DNA from 3 places in the Paenibacillus sp. BK720 genome. Region 2 is predicted to be linked to each of the others. Evidence: riboswitches for the same ligand, from Rfam matches in the RefSeq annotation. Region 2 holds a riboswitch; each other region holds the start of a gene.

Region 1 (5,858 bases), on a different contig from region 2:
TCGTCTACATCAAGCGCCAGAAGAAACCGATGATTATCGCTTTCGTGCTGAGCGCCCTGTCGGCGGGTATCGCACTCTCCGCGCCTCTGATCATGCAGCACGTGGTTGACGTGACCATTCCCGCCAAGGATAAAGGCGGGCTTGTCTGGCTGTCGTTGTTAATGCTCGGGACCATTGTGGTCAGCGTTATTCTGGCAACGATCCGCTCCCGCATTATGACACGCGTCGGGCAGGATATTATCTTCGATATCCGCTCCGATCTGTTCAAGCACCTGCAGGAGCTGCCGTTCCAATATTACGACGACCGCCCGCAAGGCAAAATTCTGATCCGCGTTGTCAACTACGTCAACTCGGTATCCGATGTTTTATCCAACGGTATCATCAACTTGATTCTGGAGATTCTCAACCTGATCTTTATCGCGGCGTTCATGTTCGCGGTTGACGCCAGATTGTCTCTTCTTATTATAGGCGGTCTGCCGATCTTCATCGGCATCATGCTGCTGATCAAGACGAAGCAGCGCCGGGCATGGCAAGCGGTATCCAATAAGAGCTCCAATATGAACGCTTATCTTCAGGAGAGCATTAGCGGCATTCGCGTTACGCAAATCTTCACCCGGGAAAAACATAACGAGGGCACGTTCACCCGCTTATCGGAAAACTATCGCAGCGTGTGGATGAGAGCGATGTACTTCAACTTCCTTGTGCCGTTCTCAGTCGATAACCTGACGACGCTCGTAACGACGTCCATTTATTTCGTGGGTCTCTTGGCGCTAAGCCCGGCCGAAGTCACCTTTGGCGTTATTCTGGCGATGAGCAGCTACGCGGCGCGTTTCTGGCAGCCGATACTTAATATTTCCAACCTGTACAACAGCTTTATCAACGCCGTTGCTTATCTGGAACGGATCTTCGAGACGCTTGACGAACCGGTAACGGTCAGCGATGTGCCTAACGCGCGCGAGCTGCCGGCTATCAAAGGCCGGGTCACCTTCGACGATGTGACCTTCGCTTACGACCCGGGCGTCAACGTGCTTCAGAACCTGAAGTTTGATGTGAAGGCCGGCGAGAGCATCGCGCTTGTAGGCCCTACAGGCGCCGGTAAAACAACCGTCGTTAACCTGATCTCTCGTTTCTACAATGTTACCGAGGGCCGGATTCTAATCGACGGTCACGACATTGCGGAAGTGACGCTGAAGTCGCTGCGCAGCCAGATGGGCATTATGCTTCAGGACAGCTTTATCTTCTCCGGCACGATTATGGACAATATCCGCTACGGCAAGCTGGACGCGACGGAAGAAGAGATTATTGCCGCAGCCAAGACCGTATGCGCCGACGATTTCATCCGCGAGTTCGAGCATGGCTATATGACCGAGGTAAACGAACGAGGCTCGAAGCTATCCCAAGGCCAACGCCAGCTGATCTCGTTCGCCCGCACGCTGCTCGCGAATCCGCGCATCCTGATTCTCGACGAAGCTACTTCGTCGATTGATGCCCAGACCGAGCGCCTGCTGCAGAAGGGTCTGAACGAATTGCTGAAGGGACGGACCTCGTTTATTATCGCGCACCGTCTGTCCACGGTGAAGAACTGCGACCGGATTATGTACGTAGCCGACAAAGGCATCGCCGAAGCCGGCTCGCATGGCGAGCTGATGGCCCAGCGCGGCCGTTACTACAAGCTGTACACGGCTCAGAAGATGGAAGCCATGTAACCAAACGCAAGCAAGGCCCCCGATCGATGGATCGGGGGCCTTTTCTATTAAGCTTATCGCGAAAGCTTGACGACAAGCTTTTTCGCCGATTCGGTTTCGACCGTAATTTTGTAACGTTCCTTGATTGCCTTATATTCAATGCTGCCGTTCTCCGGGGAGGTTACGGTTTTCTCCCATACGGTCTCGTTATCATGGCTGACCTTGAGGATAAACGTCCCCTCCTCCGAAGACGCCTCATACGGGATATTTACCGGACCCGCATCCGCAACGGAGAAATCGTCCACCGTGTAAGTGCCCTTCAGCGAGCCGATCTTCAAGCTCAGCTTGCCGTTGATCTCGGTTTTTACGGTTGAGACGGCAAAGCTGGTTTGATCGGCATATTTGGACACGACATTAATGACAACAACCGTGACAATGAACAAGGCTAAAAAGATCAGAAATCTGAATCTGAGTTTGGACTTACCGATTCTCAAAAACATAACCCCCCGGAATTATTGTCCATCGGACAATAATTCGCCAGGGGGCTTTCAATCCCTCTTCTTGCCGTTATTTTGCCGATACCGTCCCATCCTTGTTGACCTTCACGTTGAATGAAATCTTACTCAGCTTCGAATACGTCGTTTCGTTATAAGCCTGATCCCGCAGAATCGGTCTTGTATTTTCGATTTTTACCGGCGTAATTTTACTGCTCACCTTGTCCCCGTCGAACGTCAGAGTAGCAATCATGGAGTCGTACGCTTTGTTTGAACGCTGCGTTGGGGTAAAGACAAAGTTGCCGAGGGAATAGTAGATCGGCTTGCCCTTGTACGTTTCAATCCCCTGCAGGCAATGACTATGGCTGCCGATTACGGCATCTACCCCCGCGTCGATAAAGGCTTTCGCATACGTTCTCGCATAATCCTCTGGGTAATCCTGGTATTCATTATTCCAGTGAATATAGATAACCGTTATGTCCGAATATTTAACCGCGTTCTTAACGTAACGCATCATCGTGTCAAAATCGTAACCCGAGGCGATCCCCGCCTTGTTATCCCCTGCGTACCAGCTTGGACCCGAGAGCACCCGGCTTATGCCAACGATCGCTACCTTCTTCCCGTTGACCTTCTTGGAGTAGGCGGTAAACGCCTCGTCGATATTGCTTCCAGCCCCGGTGTGGCCAAGCTTGTATTCGTCCAGGTAGTCCAGCGTATCGCTCAGAGCTTCCACCCCGTAGTCGAGCGTATGGTTATTCGCAACGGAAACTCCGTCTATTCCGGAGTTAACGATCGCTTGCAGCGTTTTGGGCGCGGAACGGAAGGTGTACGTTTTGATCGCCTTTTGCCCGCGCGTCGAGATCGGAGTCTCCAGATTGGCGAAGCTGATGTCGGAGCCGGATAACAGGCTGCGTACCTTCTCAAACGGATAATTCACGCCATACTTATCCATGTTCGCCGCAACCTTCCCGTCCAGTAGAATATCCCCCGCAAAGCTGATCTCAATCGGCTTGTCCTCTTTGGCAGCAGGCTTTGCCGGAGCTGAAGCAGCAGAAGAGGCTATTGCCGTCACACGGCCCGCCGCCTCCAGATTAAAGCCCAGAAAAAGAAGCAAAGCCATTACGTATTTAAGCACCGTCATTCGCATCGTACCTCCATGGAATCTATGTATCTTCCAGCCAAGACTACTAATGTGTATGCCGTAAGGAAGAAATAGATTACTAGATGAGAAGGCTTTTCTTTCTTTCAATCTTTTGATACAGTAAGAAAAATAACGTTGTATGCGACTGGCGAAAACAGTGGAATGGACCACGAGGGAGCATACAGCTTGAACGTTCCGTTCGCCTGGGAAAAGTATCTGAGGATAGAGACTCGCGTTTTTTCGCGAGCCTTCCGCGGGTGCTTTTTTTCGTTCACGAACAAAAAGGCATGGAGGGATTGGAATGACGAAGCTTTTGAAAGCGAAGGAAGCGGCAGATCAGGTATACGAAGAAATCCGAACGAAGGTCAAGGAGTGGGAGCAGCTTGGGGTCCAGCCTCATATGGCAACCATTTTGGTTGAAGGAGACCCCGCATCGGCCTATTATGCCGGGGCTAAGCAAAGAATTGCCGAGAAGCTTGGCGTCGCTTTTACGCTGCACTCCTTCACGGCAGAGGTTGCGGAAGAAGAGATCCTTCAGCTTGTTAATCGGCTGAACCATGATCCATCCGTACATGGCATTATGCTGGAGCTCCCCCTGCCCCGGCATCTGTCGGCAAGCGCGATCGAGAAGGCGATCTCCCCGTTGAAAGACGTGGATGGGGTTACGCCCGACAATAAGCTTGCAACGGTAACGGGGCATACCGGTCTCTATCCGGCGACTCCGCAATCCTGCATTCGGCTTCTGAAACATCACGGTTATACGCTTGAAGGCAAGAATGTAACGCTCGTGGGACGCGGTCAGACCGTTGGACTCCCGCTGTTCCATATGCTTCAACGCGAGAACGCCACCGTCACCGTCTGCCATTCGCGTACACCGGACGTCGCTTCTCATCTGGGCCATGCCGAGATCGCCTTTGTTGCCGTTGGCCGTCCAAATGTCGTTACGCAAGATATGGTTCATCCCGATCTGGTTATTATCGATGCGGGAATTAATGAAACGCCGGAGGGTAAAATAGTCGGCGATGCAGCAGCCGGCGTCCAAGCAAGCGCAGCGGCGGTATCCCCTGTACCGGGCGGAGTCGGAACATTAACAACGGCTATCCTGTACGAGAATCTGATGAAGGCGATTGACCTTCAGCTTGGGGAGGTAAAGTAGATGACAACAACGATTACATGGGATGATTCCATCCGTTCTTTTCTGCGACAAGCCGGCAGCTCCAATCCTACCCCGGGCGGAGGAAGCGTAGCCGCACTAATTGCCGCGCTTGGAGCTTCAATGACTTCCATGGTCGGAAACCTGACTCAAGGCGAGAAATTCGCCGATATTCAATCCACCATTAGTGAAGTCATAGAGAAGATGCGCCGTTTAACGGCAGAATGCGAAGAGCTGCTGCAGGCGGATATCGCTTCTTTTAATGGATACATGGATGCGCTAAAGCTCCCTAAGAGCTCCGACGAAGAGAAACGGATACGTACAAATGCGCTTCACGAAGCTGCCATTCAGGCGATTGATGTTCCTCTTCGTCTCATGCAGGTGTGCCGGGAAGGTCTTGTGTTCACCCATCGCATTGCGGAGTCTTCTAACAAAAACGTCATCTCTGATCTGGGGATCGGCGCGATCCTGTTCGAAGCCGCCGCGCAATCCGCATTACTGACAATCGAGATCAATCTAGCCTCCTTAAAGGACGCGGAACGGAAACAGCATTATTCGGACACGCTGACGTCGCTAATGAGCGAGATCCAGGATCTTAAAAACAAGTCCCTGCAAGTAACCCGCAACCGCATCCTAAATTAATTTGCAGTACGTTGGATTCTCTCCAATACAATCTGGCTAAAATAGAGGCTCCGGGTGCCACGAATCGTTCTACTTCGCTGTGCACAAAGAACAACAGTGTAGCCAACAATAGCGAGGTTAAAAGCGGATCCCCTTTCAGCGACACCTTGTTAGGCTCCGCAAATTGCGAATAACGAATGTAAGTTGTCCCGGATGCCGATTGCCGGCTGGGATCGGGTTTATCTGCGGGCCGTCATCGAAGGGGAGGCGTTGCGCTTTTATGACTCCCCCGGACGGCGAGGAATGGACGTAGGCCGGTCCTGTATTAGATGCCAGCAAATGCTCGGACGAACATTCCAAATTCGGCCACTTCAACGGTGCCTTCGTTGGCGTCTGCTGCCAGGATTCCTGCCGAAAACGGAAATACGCGGATTTTGATTATTTCGAGTAAAGAAAACCGGATACGGAGTAGAGAGTTTAGAGATAAAGAAGAAGACGCGCAGGAGGTCCTGGCGTCTTCTTCTATTTTTTAATTAGACGGCTTGCCCTTTTTCCCGCTAGACTTTAAGACTACGTCGTAATCGTAAGGCACGCTGCTCACGCTGCCTTCGGGCGCGGCATACGTCGTCATCATAATGATACGGTCGTATTTGGAGCTATGAAGCATATCGGCAAGCTCGACGCGGCTCGACTCCGACATGTTGATCAGATCCGGCACCCGGATGACTTTCACCTGGTTGCCTCGTTCTTTATCCTTCTGCTTG
Region 2 (5,858 bases):
GGACGAAATCGAAGGTATCGTCGCCGACGTGCTGGCAAGCCGCGGGTTCGATTATAATTACCATGCAGAGCTTGGACAGGTGCCGTTCCCGACCAAAATGTACAGCAACGAAGTGTATCCTGCAGGCAACTATGAAGCTCTCCTGATTACGCTTGGCGAAGGCAAAGGCCAAAACTGGTGGTGCGTGCTGTTTCCGCCGCTGTGCTTCATTGACGCCGCAACAGGCGAAGCCGTTGCAGCCGATCCGGACGCCGACGCTGCAAAGGCGGAGACGGTAAAAGCCGCTTCCGCTGATCATAAAGAAAACGAAAAGGTTGAAAAAGCCTCTGACGGCAAGGAAGGCAAATCCGAAGCCTCCGTTCAAAAGCCGCAAGACGAGAACAAGCAAGGCGAAGCGCCGCAAGCAAAGTTTTTCCTGCTGGAAATCATTGAGCAATTCATCAATTGGCTGAAAAGCCTGTTCTAATGCAAGTTCCGCGCGGCGGTTCTTCAAAGGCGCATAGTCGCCCGGTGAAGGGCCGCCGCTCTGCAATTCGGAAGGTATATGCTATAATGGGGGCAGTTAGATGATGAATGATTACTTTGTATAGCAGGGATTGAAGGATAGAGATGATAACAACGAAGGTTTGGCGGGTTGCGGAGGCGGCTTCCGCCGATGCGCTGGCCGGCCAACTGGAGGAAGCGGCTGCGCTGCTGCGGGACGGAGAGCTGATTGCTTTTCCGACCGAAACGGTATACGGACTAGGCGCCGATGCCCGCAACACAAAGGCGGTCGAAGGCATATTCAAGGCAAAAGGCAGGCCGTCGGATAATCCTCTTATCGTGCATATCGCGGATGAGAATCAGCTGGAGGAGCTTGTGCTGCCTTATCCGGAGCTTGCCCGCCGTCTGATGAGCGAGCTGTGGCCGGGTCCGCTAACGATTGTGCTCCCGGTACGCCCCGAGGCTGTTTCTCCGCTTGTTACGGCGGGGCTGGCCACCGTCGGCATCCGAATGCCGGATCATCCGGCCGCGCTTGCCCTCATTCGGCAATCCGGCTGTCCGGTGGCAGCTCCCAGCGCGAACCGCTCCGGCCGGCCCAGCCCCACGCTTGCAGCGCATGTGCTGGAGGATCTGGACGGGAAAATCAGCGGAATCGTAGACGGGGGCGCAACGGGCGTCGGACTGGAATCAACCGTTGTGGAGCTGCCCGATTCGAATACAATCCGTATTCTCCGTCCCGGGGGGATTACGGCCGAGCGGCTGCGGGCCGCAGCGCCGGAAGCGGTAATCGATGCGCCTTCGGCGGACAAAGCGGATGTATCCGAAGCCCCGCGCTCGCCCGGCATGAAATACACGCATTACGCGCCTGCGGGCGATCTTCGGATCGTACTGGGCGAGCCTTCGAATGCGGTAAGATATATTCAGGAACAGCTAGGCCGTTCAAAAACAACGTCTCTAAAGACAGGTGTTCTGACTTTCGACGAAAGAGCAAACGCTTATGATGCCGACCTGATTCTCAGTTACGGCAGCGAGCTGCATCCGGAGCAGGCGGCGCATAATCTGTATGCCGCGCTTCGCCGGTTTGACTCGGAAGGCGTGCAGCGCATATGGGCGGAAGGCTGCTCGGAAGAAGGAATCGGTCTTGCTCTTATGAACCGTCTGGCGAAGGCGGCCGGACATCAAATCGTCCGCGTATAGAATAGTATGTTTGTCCCCTTGTCCGCATATCTTGGTTAGGAATGGATGTGGACATGGGGGCGATAGCGTGACTGATGCAACTTTGCATGCCGGACAATTCGCGACACTGCTCATTATGGCGGTTGCGCTTGGCATGGATGCTTTTTCGTTAGGAATCGGAATCGGGCTGAAGGGGATTCGCCTGCGGGATGTGCTCCGGTTAAGCAGCATCATCGCATTATTCCATGTGCTAATGCCGCTTGGCGGCATCTATGCCGGACATTTCGTCAGCGGACTGCTTGGCCATGTGGCGACGGTGGCTGCGGGCGTGCTGCTGCTTTTGCTTGGCGGACACATGATTTACAGCTCGCTCAAAGGGGAATCGGTCCAAACGATGGACTACCGTTCCTCGGTCGGAACGTTCTTGTTTGCGTTCAGCGTCAGCATCGACTCCTTCTCCGTTGGCGTAACTTTGGGCATGTTCGAGGCCGATATTTTGCTGACGGTTTTATTGTTTGGTTTTTTCGGCGGCTTGATGTCCGTGCTGGGGCTGCTGCTTGGACGCCGGGTCAGCGAGAATCTGGGCGGCTACGGGGAGGCGCTTGGCGGGGCGATCCTGCTCGTTTTCGGTCTTTTATTTATATTCTAGAAATCAACAATGAAATCAGCTATACCAGAAAGGGGAATGCAGCATGACGCGCATCTTGTTTGTTTGTACCGGCAATACCTGCCGTTCGCCGATGGCGGAAGCCATGCTGAGGGCGATGGCGGAGCAAAAGGGGATTTCGGTCGAGGTCCGCTCCGCCGGCGTATCTACCATTGACGGTCTGCCGATCTCGTCGCATGCGGCTACGACGCTGCGGGGCAAATCGGTCGAGCACCGCGGCTCGTCGCGCGCGTTAAGCGGCGAAGCCGTTGCTTGGGCGGATCTCATTCTAACGATGACAGCCGGACATAAACGCGGCTTGCTTAACTATTTCCCTGAAGCGGTGGATAAAGCGTATACGCTCAAGGAATACGTCAACCAGGACACGTCCGTTCAGGCAGACATCGAAGAACTCGAACGCCTGTATACGGAGATGCATATGAAGCAGGCGCTGGGTCAGCAGCTGTCGGCCGCGGAGCGTTCCCGTCTGCTGGAGCTGGAGCGCAGGATCCCCAGCTTCGATATCGCCGATCCGTTCGGCGGGACGCTCGGCATGTACGAGAGCTGCGCCAAAGAAATCGAAGAGAGCCTGAAGGCCCTCCTTCAAATGCTTCAAAAGGGATGAAATTCCATGCCGGAATAAGGCTCGATTTATGCGTATATTTGATTGATTTTCATGGTTGAATAAGCTATCATGAAGGTAACAAAGACGGTTTCCGATGTAACTGGCGACGGAAGTGGGTAACCACGGTGGAGCATCGGAACATACGGCCGGTCGCCTGGGCAAAGAGCAGCATGCTAGTCATAGCATGTCATGCTCTTTTTTCGTCTTTTTGAGGATTTTAGGTATAATAAGTCCGTATGATTCGACAACTAGCAGGAGGGTTTTGCGTTGAAAATTGCAATTGGTGCAGATCATGCGGGTTACCGTCTGAAAGATGAAATTGTTCCGTTTCTTTTATCGCTTGGTCATGAAATTGAAGACTTGGGCTGCGACTGCAGCCAGTCGGTGGATTATCCCGATTACGCGCTGCCTGTGGCGGACAGAGTGGCCAGCGGCCAAGCTGACCGCGGCATTCTGATTTGCGGCACGGGTATCGGCATGTCAATCGCGGCGAACAAAGTTCCCGGTATCCGCTGCGCGCTGGTGCATGACATGTTTTCGGCACAAGCAACCCGCGAGCATAACGATACGAACGTGCTTGCGATGGGCGAGCGTATTATCGGCCCTGGTCTTGCGCAGGAAATTGTCCGCATCTGGATGGAGACGCCGTTCTCGGGTGGCGAGCGACATGTAGGGCGTGTCCGGAAAGTGAAGGAAATCGAGCAGCAGTTTACGGTTCATCCTTAGGTCCATGCTTTCGAGGCGAGAATTATCATTAACCGCTTAATTAACAGGCTATCGGTGTAATTAATCCTGAAGCGCTAGATGTGATCATTCTTATCTTTGAGGAGGTATCTCGGCATGAACAATCAAAAGGAAACCATTACTATTGCGGCCGATGTGGAGACGATTGTGCGGGAGCTTGTCGCGGCAGGGGGACTTAGAGCCGGACAGCTGCTTGTCATCGGCACCAGCACAAGCGAGGTGCTTGGCCACCGGATCGGCACTTCGGGAACGGTCGAGACGGCCGCGCAGATTTATGCGGGCATTGAAGCGGTCCGTAAGGATGTAGGCTTTTATCCGGTTTACCAGTGCTGCGAGCATTTGAACCGGGCGCTTGTCCTCCCTCGCGAGGCGGCGGACAAGTATGGGCTGGATGAGGTTGCGGCCGTTCCCGTTCCGAAAGCGGGAGGATCCATGGCCGCTTATGCTTTCCGGCATTTGCCGAATGCCTGCTTGGTTGAAACGATTCAGGCGCATGCGGGAATCGATATCGGCGATACCTTTATCGGCATGCACCTGCGCCGGGTTGCCGTTCCGGTCAGACCGTCCATCCGGTCGATTGGCGCAGCCCATGTCACGATGGCTTTTTCGCGGCCTAAGCTGATCGGCGGAGCGCGAGCGGTATACACCTTGGAAGACAGCGGCCTGGCGTCAGAGCAGACGTCAGGAACTTGCGAATAATTATATTTAGGAGGCTTTTCACAATGGAAAACTTACGTAACCAAGATCCTGAAGTATTGAAGGCAATGGGCCTTGAGCTGCAGCGCCAACGCGACAACATCGAGCTGATCGCATCCGAGAACATCGTAAGCGAAGCGGTTCTGGAAGCTATGGGTTCGGTCCTGACGAATAAATATGCAGAAGGCTACCCCGGCAAACGCTTCTACGGCGGCTGCGAGCATGTGGACATTGTGGAAGACATCGCACGCGAGCGCGCGAAAGAAATCTTTGGCGCCGAGCACGCGAACGTTCAGCCTCACTCCGGCGCTCAAGCGAACATGGCGGTATACCTTGCCGTTCTCAAACCAGGCGACACGGTTCTTGGCATGAACCTGGCTCACGGCGGTCATTTGACGCACGGCAGCCCGGTTAACGCATCCGGTCTTTTGTACAACTTCGTTGCTTACGGCGTAGAAGAAGATACATTTACGATCAACTATGAAGAAGTTCGCAAAGCGGCCTTCAAACACCGTCCTCGTCTGATCGTTGCCGGCGCGAGCGCATACCCGCGTACAATCGATTTCGAGAAGCTTGGCCAAATCGCTCAAGACGTAGGCGCGTTGTTCATGGTGGATATGGCTCATATCGCGGGTCTTGTTGCAGCCGGTCTGCATCCGAACCCGGTGCCTCATGCGCATTTCGTTACGACAACAACTCACAAAACGCTCCGCGGTCCTCGCGGCGGCATGATTCTTTGCCGTCAGCCTTGGGCAGCGGCAATCGATAAAGCGGTATTCCCTGGTTCGCAAGGCGGCCCTCTGATGCACATTATCGCAGCAAAAGCCGTTGCATTCGGCGAAGCCCTTCAACCATCGTTCAAGGAATACGCGCAAAAAGTGGTAAGCAACGCGAAAGTATTGTCCGAGACGCTGATCGCGGAAGGCATCAACATCGTTTCCGGCGGCACGGACAACCACTTGATGCTGATTGACACTCGGAGCCTGAACATTACGGGCCGCGACGCCGAGCATGTACTCGACTCCATCGGAATTACGGCGAATAAAAACGCGATTCCATTCGATCCAACAAGCCCGTTTGTAACAAGCGGTATCCGTCTCGGTACGCCGGCTGCTACTTCCCGCGGCATGGACGAGAAGGCCATGAAAACAATTGGCGAGATTATCGCTATGACGCTGAAGAGTCCGAAGGACGAAGCGGTCCTGGCTAAAGCCAAAGGCATGGTTCGCGACCTGACTGCTCAATTCCCGCTTTACCCGAACATGAAGTACTAAAAGCTATCTTTGCAGCATAAGAGGCTGTTCCCAAGGTCCAATTGACCGCTTGGGAACGGCCTCTTTCTTTTTTTGCTGAAATCATATGGGTTATTCGCGTTGGAGATATAGTAATTTCGCTATGCAAGTATAGAAGCAAAGGAATTGTTCGTTGTTTCACAGGTCTCTATGATTTGAATGAGGAGCATTTTCCGCGCGCGGTGGCCGCTTAGCC
Region 3 (5,858 bases), on a different contig from region 2:
AGCGCTCCGCTTGCAACAGGGCCGCGAGCGATTAGGCTAAGTCCCTTCTCCTCCAGCAGCGGGAGCACCGTTTCCTCCGCGCGCCGGTCTACAATGCTATACGGATTCATGATGCTGACGATGGAAGACCGCGAAGCATATTCCCGAATGACATTCGGACGGATGGACGAAATGCCGTATTCCCGGATCACGCCCTCCCGCTTCAATTGCTCGAACGCTTCGATGGTCTCGTCAATCGGATCCTCGATCGTCCCGCCATGCAGCTGGTACAGATCGATATAGTCCGTTCCCAGCCGTCTAAGGCTGTCTTTCACCGCGGATAAAATGTAAGCCTTCGACGGGTCCCATGCCCAGCCTTCCTGGCCGGGAATTCTCCGGTTGCCGACCTTCGTCGCCAGCACCACCTGCTCGCGGCGTCCTCGGATCGCCTTGCCGACAATCTCCTCGTTCCGGCCGCTGTCGTACAAATCCGCGGTATCCAGCAGCGTAACTCCCCGCTCCAAAGCTTCATGAACCAAAGCGACAGCCTTCTCCTCATCCGTTCCAAGCGACATGCAGCCAAGTCCAATCTCCCCAACGTATAATTCCGAACCGCCTAACCGATTTGTTCTCATCCGGATTTGCTCCTTCCGTTATCTAAGTTAAAGTTTAAGTGCGTTTACTTTCTTCTGCATCCTCCAGCAGCCATACCCCAGCACGCCAAACAGGAATAAATAAAGGACCATCACCGGCAAACCTATCGTCCAGAACCTGTCGCCGCTGAGGAAATTCCGCAGATTAACCATATTGGCAAGCATGATAACCAAATTAACAAGCATCATAATGGCCATAACCCTTTGCATTCTTTTATACAGATGAATCAGCGAGTCCCGGTCCGTATAAAGCCGCGGTTCTTCCCCTGGCTGCCACTCCCTGCGAAAATAATGCCAGAGCGAGCCGTACGAGCTGACGTATTCCCAGCCGGCGTCCCGATATAAATCAATATACTCCTGAAATTTGCCGCTTCCAAGCCTTTGGCCCGTCTGGTAATCCAGCCTGTACGTATACCGGACCGATTCATCTTTGGTGAAGAAGCTGCTCAGCATACTCGCTTTCTTGAAATGTTGTCCGTCACGGGACATATCGTTAAGCCACTGCTCTTCCTTCTCATAGTTCCAGCTCATCGTCAGCCGATTCCGCTTAATCAGCTTGTCGCTCATCCGCCTCACCCTTTCTTCATGATCAGGGCTTGCCGCCCAACGTTTAGAAGCTCTTCCAGCCTTGCGATCTCGGCTTCCACTACCTGCCTGCCGGTCTCCGTAATGGCATACATTTTGCGGCGCGCGTCCGTCCCTTCCGGAACGGGATAATGATCAATCAGTCCTTTATTCAGCAGGGTATTAAGTGCCGTGTACAAGGTACCGGCACCAAGCTTTACGCGCCCTCCGCTCTTCCTCTCGGTATCCTGCATAATTCCGTATCCGTGCGACGGCTCCGTATAGAGAACAATCAGGATATAATAAAAAGCCTCGGTAAGCGGCAGCATTTCTTTCACAACATTTCATCCTTCCCGTCCACACAGTCTATATCGTCTGTCGATATATCTTATGCTTATATATTAAGTCCCGATATATCGACTGTCAATATAATTGTGGAATTTTTTAGTTATCCGCTTATAACCAAAAGAAAACATGCCGGATGCTCCGGCATGCTCTTATAGGTTTCTTACCGCCTTCGGGCAGCCGCCCAGAAGCGGCTTAACGAATCGGGATATAGATGGTCATGCTGATTTTTTCCGGCGTGGAGGCTAAGACATCCGTGACTTCAAAGTCCGGTCCCTCTCCCCGCTCATAATTACTGTTAGGCAGCCAGGTTCCATAGATGTATTTCCATGCGTTTTGCCCAACTTCGGGCATCGTTCCGTTGCGGAAAGCCGCATACTTGCCGCCGGGAAGCTCCAGACAGGCGAACCCGTCCTCCACCTCCGCAAACGAGGTGACTTCCTCGCCAATAAGGAACGAAAAGGCTCCATCCTCGCCATAGCTATGGGGGATACCGTAAGCAAAAGCCGGCCGCGCTTTATTGGGAATACGCGCAAAGTATTCCTGACTGCCGAAATGCGCATAGAAGCCCGGGATCTCTTCGAAATACCGCTCGTTGTTCAGATTGGTTGGATAGTTATAGCCAATAATGCGGGTCGCAGGCCGTTCGATAATGTCCGGTTTGTACATCGTTAATCCTCCTCGGATATTTGCCGTTAATGCGACGAGGTCAATGGGGAGCTGCAAGGCCAGCAGCGGCTGCTTCTTCCTGTACTGCGCCGGCGCCATGCCGAAATAACCGGCAAAAGCACGGGTAAATGCCTCCTGCGAACCGTATTGGTAAGACACCGAGATATCCAGCACCGTATGGCGGGTAACCCTCAGCTCTTCGGCAGCCCTGCTCATTCTTCTCTTCCGAATGTACTCCTGCACCGTAAAGCCCGTGACGGCATGGAATAGCCTTTGAAAATGGTACAGCGAAAATCCCGCCCGGGCCGCTATCGTCTCCAGGCTAAGCGCTTCCTGCAGTTGTTCTTCTATAAACGTAATCGCATATTGGATTCGGGTATAATGTTCCATTCGTAAGATTGATCCAGCTCCTCGCTCATCGTTACGGTTATCCTATCAGGAAAACGGCACAAATATTTGATCAGGAATGCTCTTTTTGCACCCAATCGTATTCCATCAATTTTGCGGTATGCAGCGCTCTCTCCTCGCCATGAAGCCGGCTGATGACGTAGAGGGACATGTCTATGCCGGCCGAAATACCCGCGGACATAATAATCTTCCCGTTATCTACATACCTGGCGGTCTCGGAGATTTCAGCGGATGCTGGAGCAACCTGTCTTAGCTCTTCCGTTGCAAGGCGATTCGTCGTCAGCTTCAGCCCTTCCAGCACGCCAGCCTTCGCGAGGAGCAGCGCGCCCGTGCAGACGGACAGCAGCAGCTCAGATTCGTCGGCGCATTTCCTGATCCAATCGGTCAGCACCTTGTTATGCATTTCCTGACGGGAGCCCCAGCCGCCCGGGATAAGCACGATATCCGGCTTGGGACAATCCTGGATGGTATAGGCGGGATTGACGCTCAAATTGCCTAGAGCCGTAACGGGGCCATTATTCTCCGCCACGGTGAACACATGGAAATCCTGCCCGCGATTGCTGCCCGCAATAAACACTTCAAACGGTCCCGTAAAATCCAGCACTTCAACATTGTCGTAGATCAGAATGGCTACATTCCTTCTTCGCTGCATCCTCTCATCCCCTCATCCTAATAATAAAAAAGAGCATCGGTCTCCTAACGAGAACCGATACTCTGCCCAGGCGTACGGCGGATGACATACGTGCTCCCTCGTGGTTCTCCACGTTTACGCCAGTCGCACATACCAGATATTTACTTTTATCATAAACCGGGCACATAAGCGGAGCAAGTTAAATTTTTGCTGGAACAAATAGGGACAAGCTATCGTCTATGTATCTGGAAAGCGCTGAACCAGACATGGAGACAGGAATAAAGGATAGGTGACTATGAAGCTAAAAAGATGGCAGAAAATCACCGCATGCTTACTGCTGCTCCTCATGATTGCCGGAGTATTGGAGTACAAAGGCATTATCTGGCATAACAGCCTGTTCGCCTCTAAATACAAGGTACAAGGGATCGATGTGTCCCACTATCAAGGCGAGATGGATTGGGGCAAGGTTGCCGGCAGCGGCAAATGGCAGTTCGTCTATATCAAGGCTACGGAAGGCAAGGATATGACGGATGAGAATTTCAAGTCTAATTGGGAGCAGGCCAGAAGCCAAGGGATGAGGATCGGCGCTTATCACTTCTTCACGACGCAAAGCACCGGCGCTGAGCAGGCGGCACATTTTATCGAAGAGGTTCCTAATGAGTCCGCTAACCTCCCGCCTGTTATCGATATCGAGATTGCTCTAGATAAGGATGTCGCGAGCATTCAGCAGGAATTGACGACCCTCGCTAACCGACTCGAGGAGCATTATAAACAACGGCCCATCCTGTATGCAACCTACGATACCTATAACACCTATATAGCAGGCAGCTTCGAGGATTACGAGATCTGGATCAGGGATATCGTCAAGCATCCACGCTTACGGGATGACCGCCGTTGGTTATTTTGGCAATACAACAACCGGGGCCATACCGCCGGCATTGATGCGTACGTCGATATTAACGTTTTTAACGGAGACAAAGAACAATTTAAGGCGAGGTTTGATCGCTAAAAAAATAGAAGCCGAAGCTTCTTGAGAAGCATCGGCCAATGATTATTCTTGGAATTACGGCTTCATGATTGCTCCGAGGACAATGCCTCCTCGATGGCCAGTTCCAAATCGGTTGGCTGCGTCGTTGGCTCGAATCGGGCGATTACTTTTCCTTCCCGGTTCACGAGGAACTTGCAGAAGTTCCACTTTACGCCGTCGCCTTCATACAGGTCCGGATGATTCTGCAGGAGAAAATCCTTCATCCACAGCTCATCGGAATTGTTCGGGTCAAAGCCCCGGAAAGGCGCCTGCTCCGTCAAATATTGAAAGAGCGGATGAACAGTCTCTCCGCGAAGCTCCACCTTTTCGAACAGCGAGAAGGTTACCCCGGCCTTGCGCCGGCAATGCTCTTCTACCTCCGCATGGCTGCCGGGTTCTTTGCCGTTAAATTGATTGCACGGGAAGCCCAATATCTCGAAGCCGTGCATCCAATATTTTTCGTACAACTGCTGCAGGCCTTCGAACTGCTTGGAATAGCCGCACTGGCTTGCTGTGTTCACGATTAGAAGAACCCTGCCATAAAAAGCAGACAGATGAATAGGCTCCCCATTTATCTCATTTACCTGAAAGTCATAGATGGACTTGTTCATCTTTAATCCCTCTCCCCTTTTATATATTTAATCCATCATATAACCAAGAAGCCTATTTGAATAATATATAAAAACAATAATCTTCATAGGCAATTACAATAAAGTATATATTGGAAAAAAGGCCTATAAAAAGCCCTCTTTCTCCATGAATTCCACGGCCTCTTTCAGGATAGCCCGGTCGCGCATAAGCATAAAAAGCTTGGCGTGATTATCTCTGCCGCCCGCTACTGCATTTCCCATAATATCCAGCGCTTGTGCGGCGGACAGCCACTGAACGGACATTCCGAGCTGTTCTTCGGCTGCGGTGAGTGACGTTGTACCCGTAACATGCCGCGCTTTCGCAAGATAACAATGCGAATGCTGCAGAAAGCCGTTCCGATTCTTATGCTCCTCTACATAACCAAGCCTCCGGATCACTTCCGCATCGCAGCCGGTCTCCTCCTTTATTTCCCGGACAAAGGCCTCCTCCGGCGACTCCCCTTCCTCCATTCCTCCGCCGGGCAGCTTATAGAGACCAAGCTCGGCCATATGCATCATCGCAACCTGTCCCCGGCTGTTGAATAACACTCCCCTTGCGGCATAACGGGAGACGGTATCCAGATACTCGGGGCTGCCTCCTATAAAATCACTGTCGGTTATTTTTATGTTCAGCATTATTCCTTACCTCCTTTTTAAACTTAACGGTTCAGGCAGCTGATTTTCCTCGTTTTTAAAGGCGTTAAACCTCTTGACCAGATCCAGGTAAGCTTCCTCACGGTCTTCGCCTGCTCCTTTCATCTCCTGCCAGTCTTTAATGCTTGCCTCCCAAGGGATGCCCGCTCCCTTCTGGCGAAGGTATTCGATCGGATAGTCATCCACGGACCAGTTCTTTTCATGGTCACGCCTTTTTCTAAAGACATATCGCGCTCCTTCGATCAGCAAAGCCATGCAGAGACCGGGAATAAGATGATGTACGGCGTTATCCGGGCTAA

What was found. A riboswitch is a leader RNA that binds a small molecule or an ion and turns the genes downstream of it on or off. The one in region 2 is predicted to bind ZMP and ZTP.
Region 1: linked by a shared signal. The riboswitch ahead of FHT67_RS15300 (bifunctional 5,10-methylenetetrahydrofolate dehydrogenase/5,10-methenyltetrahydrofolate cyclohydrolase) and the one ahead of rpiB (ribose 5-phosphate isomerase B) in region 2 are both predicted to bind ZMP and ZTP.
Region 3: linked by a shared signal. The riboswitch ahead of FHT67_RS14210 (DJ-1/PfpI family protein) and the one ahead of rpiB (ribose 5-phosphate isomerase B) in region 2 are both predicted to bind ZMP and ZTP.

What each region holds. Positions count from the first base shown of each region.
Region 1 covers NZ_JAASRQ010000003.1:742,138-747,995, reverse strand. The annotation lists gene FHT67_RS15315 (ABC transporter ATP-binding protein) at 1-1,706, shown strand, start outside; gene FHT67_RS15310 (hypothetical protein) at 1,760-2,179, opposite strand; gene FHT67_RS15305 (CapA family protein) at 2,253-3,320, opposite strand; ZMP/ZTP riboswitch at 3,452-3,536, shown strand; gene FHT67_RS15300 (bifunctional 5,10-methylenetetrahydrofolate dehydrogenase/5,10-methenyltetrahydrofolate cyclohydrolase) at 3,622-4,476, shown strand; gene FHT67_RS15295 (cyclodeaminase/cyclohydrolase family protein) at 4,477-5,115, shown strand; partial or broken gene FHT67_RS30015 (beta-xylosidase family glycoside hydrolase) at 5,471-5,545, shown strand; gene FHT67_RS30525 (choice-of-anchor J domain-containing protein) at 5,624-5,858, opposite strand, start outside.
Region 2 covers NZ_JAASRQ010000006.1:138,391-144,248, reverse strand. The annotation lists gene spoIIR (stage II sporulation protein R) at 1-466, shown strand, start outside; gene FHT67_RS22380 (L-threonylcarbamoyladenylate synthase) at 610-1,680, shown strand; gene FHT67_RS22375 (manganese efflux pump) at 1,796-2,308, shown strand; gene FHT67_RS22370 (low molecular weight protein arginine phosphatase) at 2,352-2,930, shown strand; ZMP/ZTP riboswitch at 3,017-3,097, shown strand; gene rpiB (ribose 5-phosphate isomerase B) at 3,198-3,656, shown strand; gene FHT67_RS22360 (TIGR01440 family protein) at 3,771-4,373, shown strand; gene FHT67_RS22355 (serine hydroxymethyltransferase) at 4,397-5,644, shown strand.
Region 3 covers NZ_JAASRQ010000003.1:471,102-476,959, reverse strand. The annotation lists gene FHT67_RS14230 (aldo/keto reductase) at 1-614, opposite strand, end outside; gene FHT67_RS14225 (DUF2812 domain-containing protein) at 642-1,199, opposite strand; gene FHT67_RS14220 (PadR family transcriptional regulator) at 1,205-1,525, opposite strand; gene FHT67_RS14215 (AraC family transcriptional regulator) at 1,737-2,600, opposite strand; gene FHT67_RS14210 (DJ-1/PfpI family protein) at 2,671-3,270, opposite strand; ZMP/ZTP riboswitch at 3,328-3,407, opposite strand; gene FHT67_RS14205 (glycoside hydrolase family 25 protein) at 3,545-4,258, shown strand; gene FHT67_RS14200 (glutathione peroxidase) at 4,321-4,887, opposite strand; gene FHT67_RS14195 (NUDIX hydrolase) at 5,011-5,541, opposite strand; gene FHT67_RS14190 (hypothetical protein) at 5,548-5,858, opposite strand, start outside.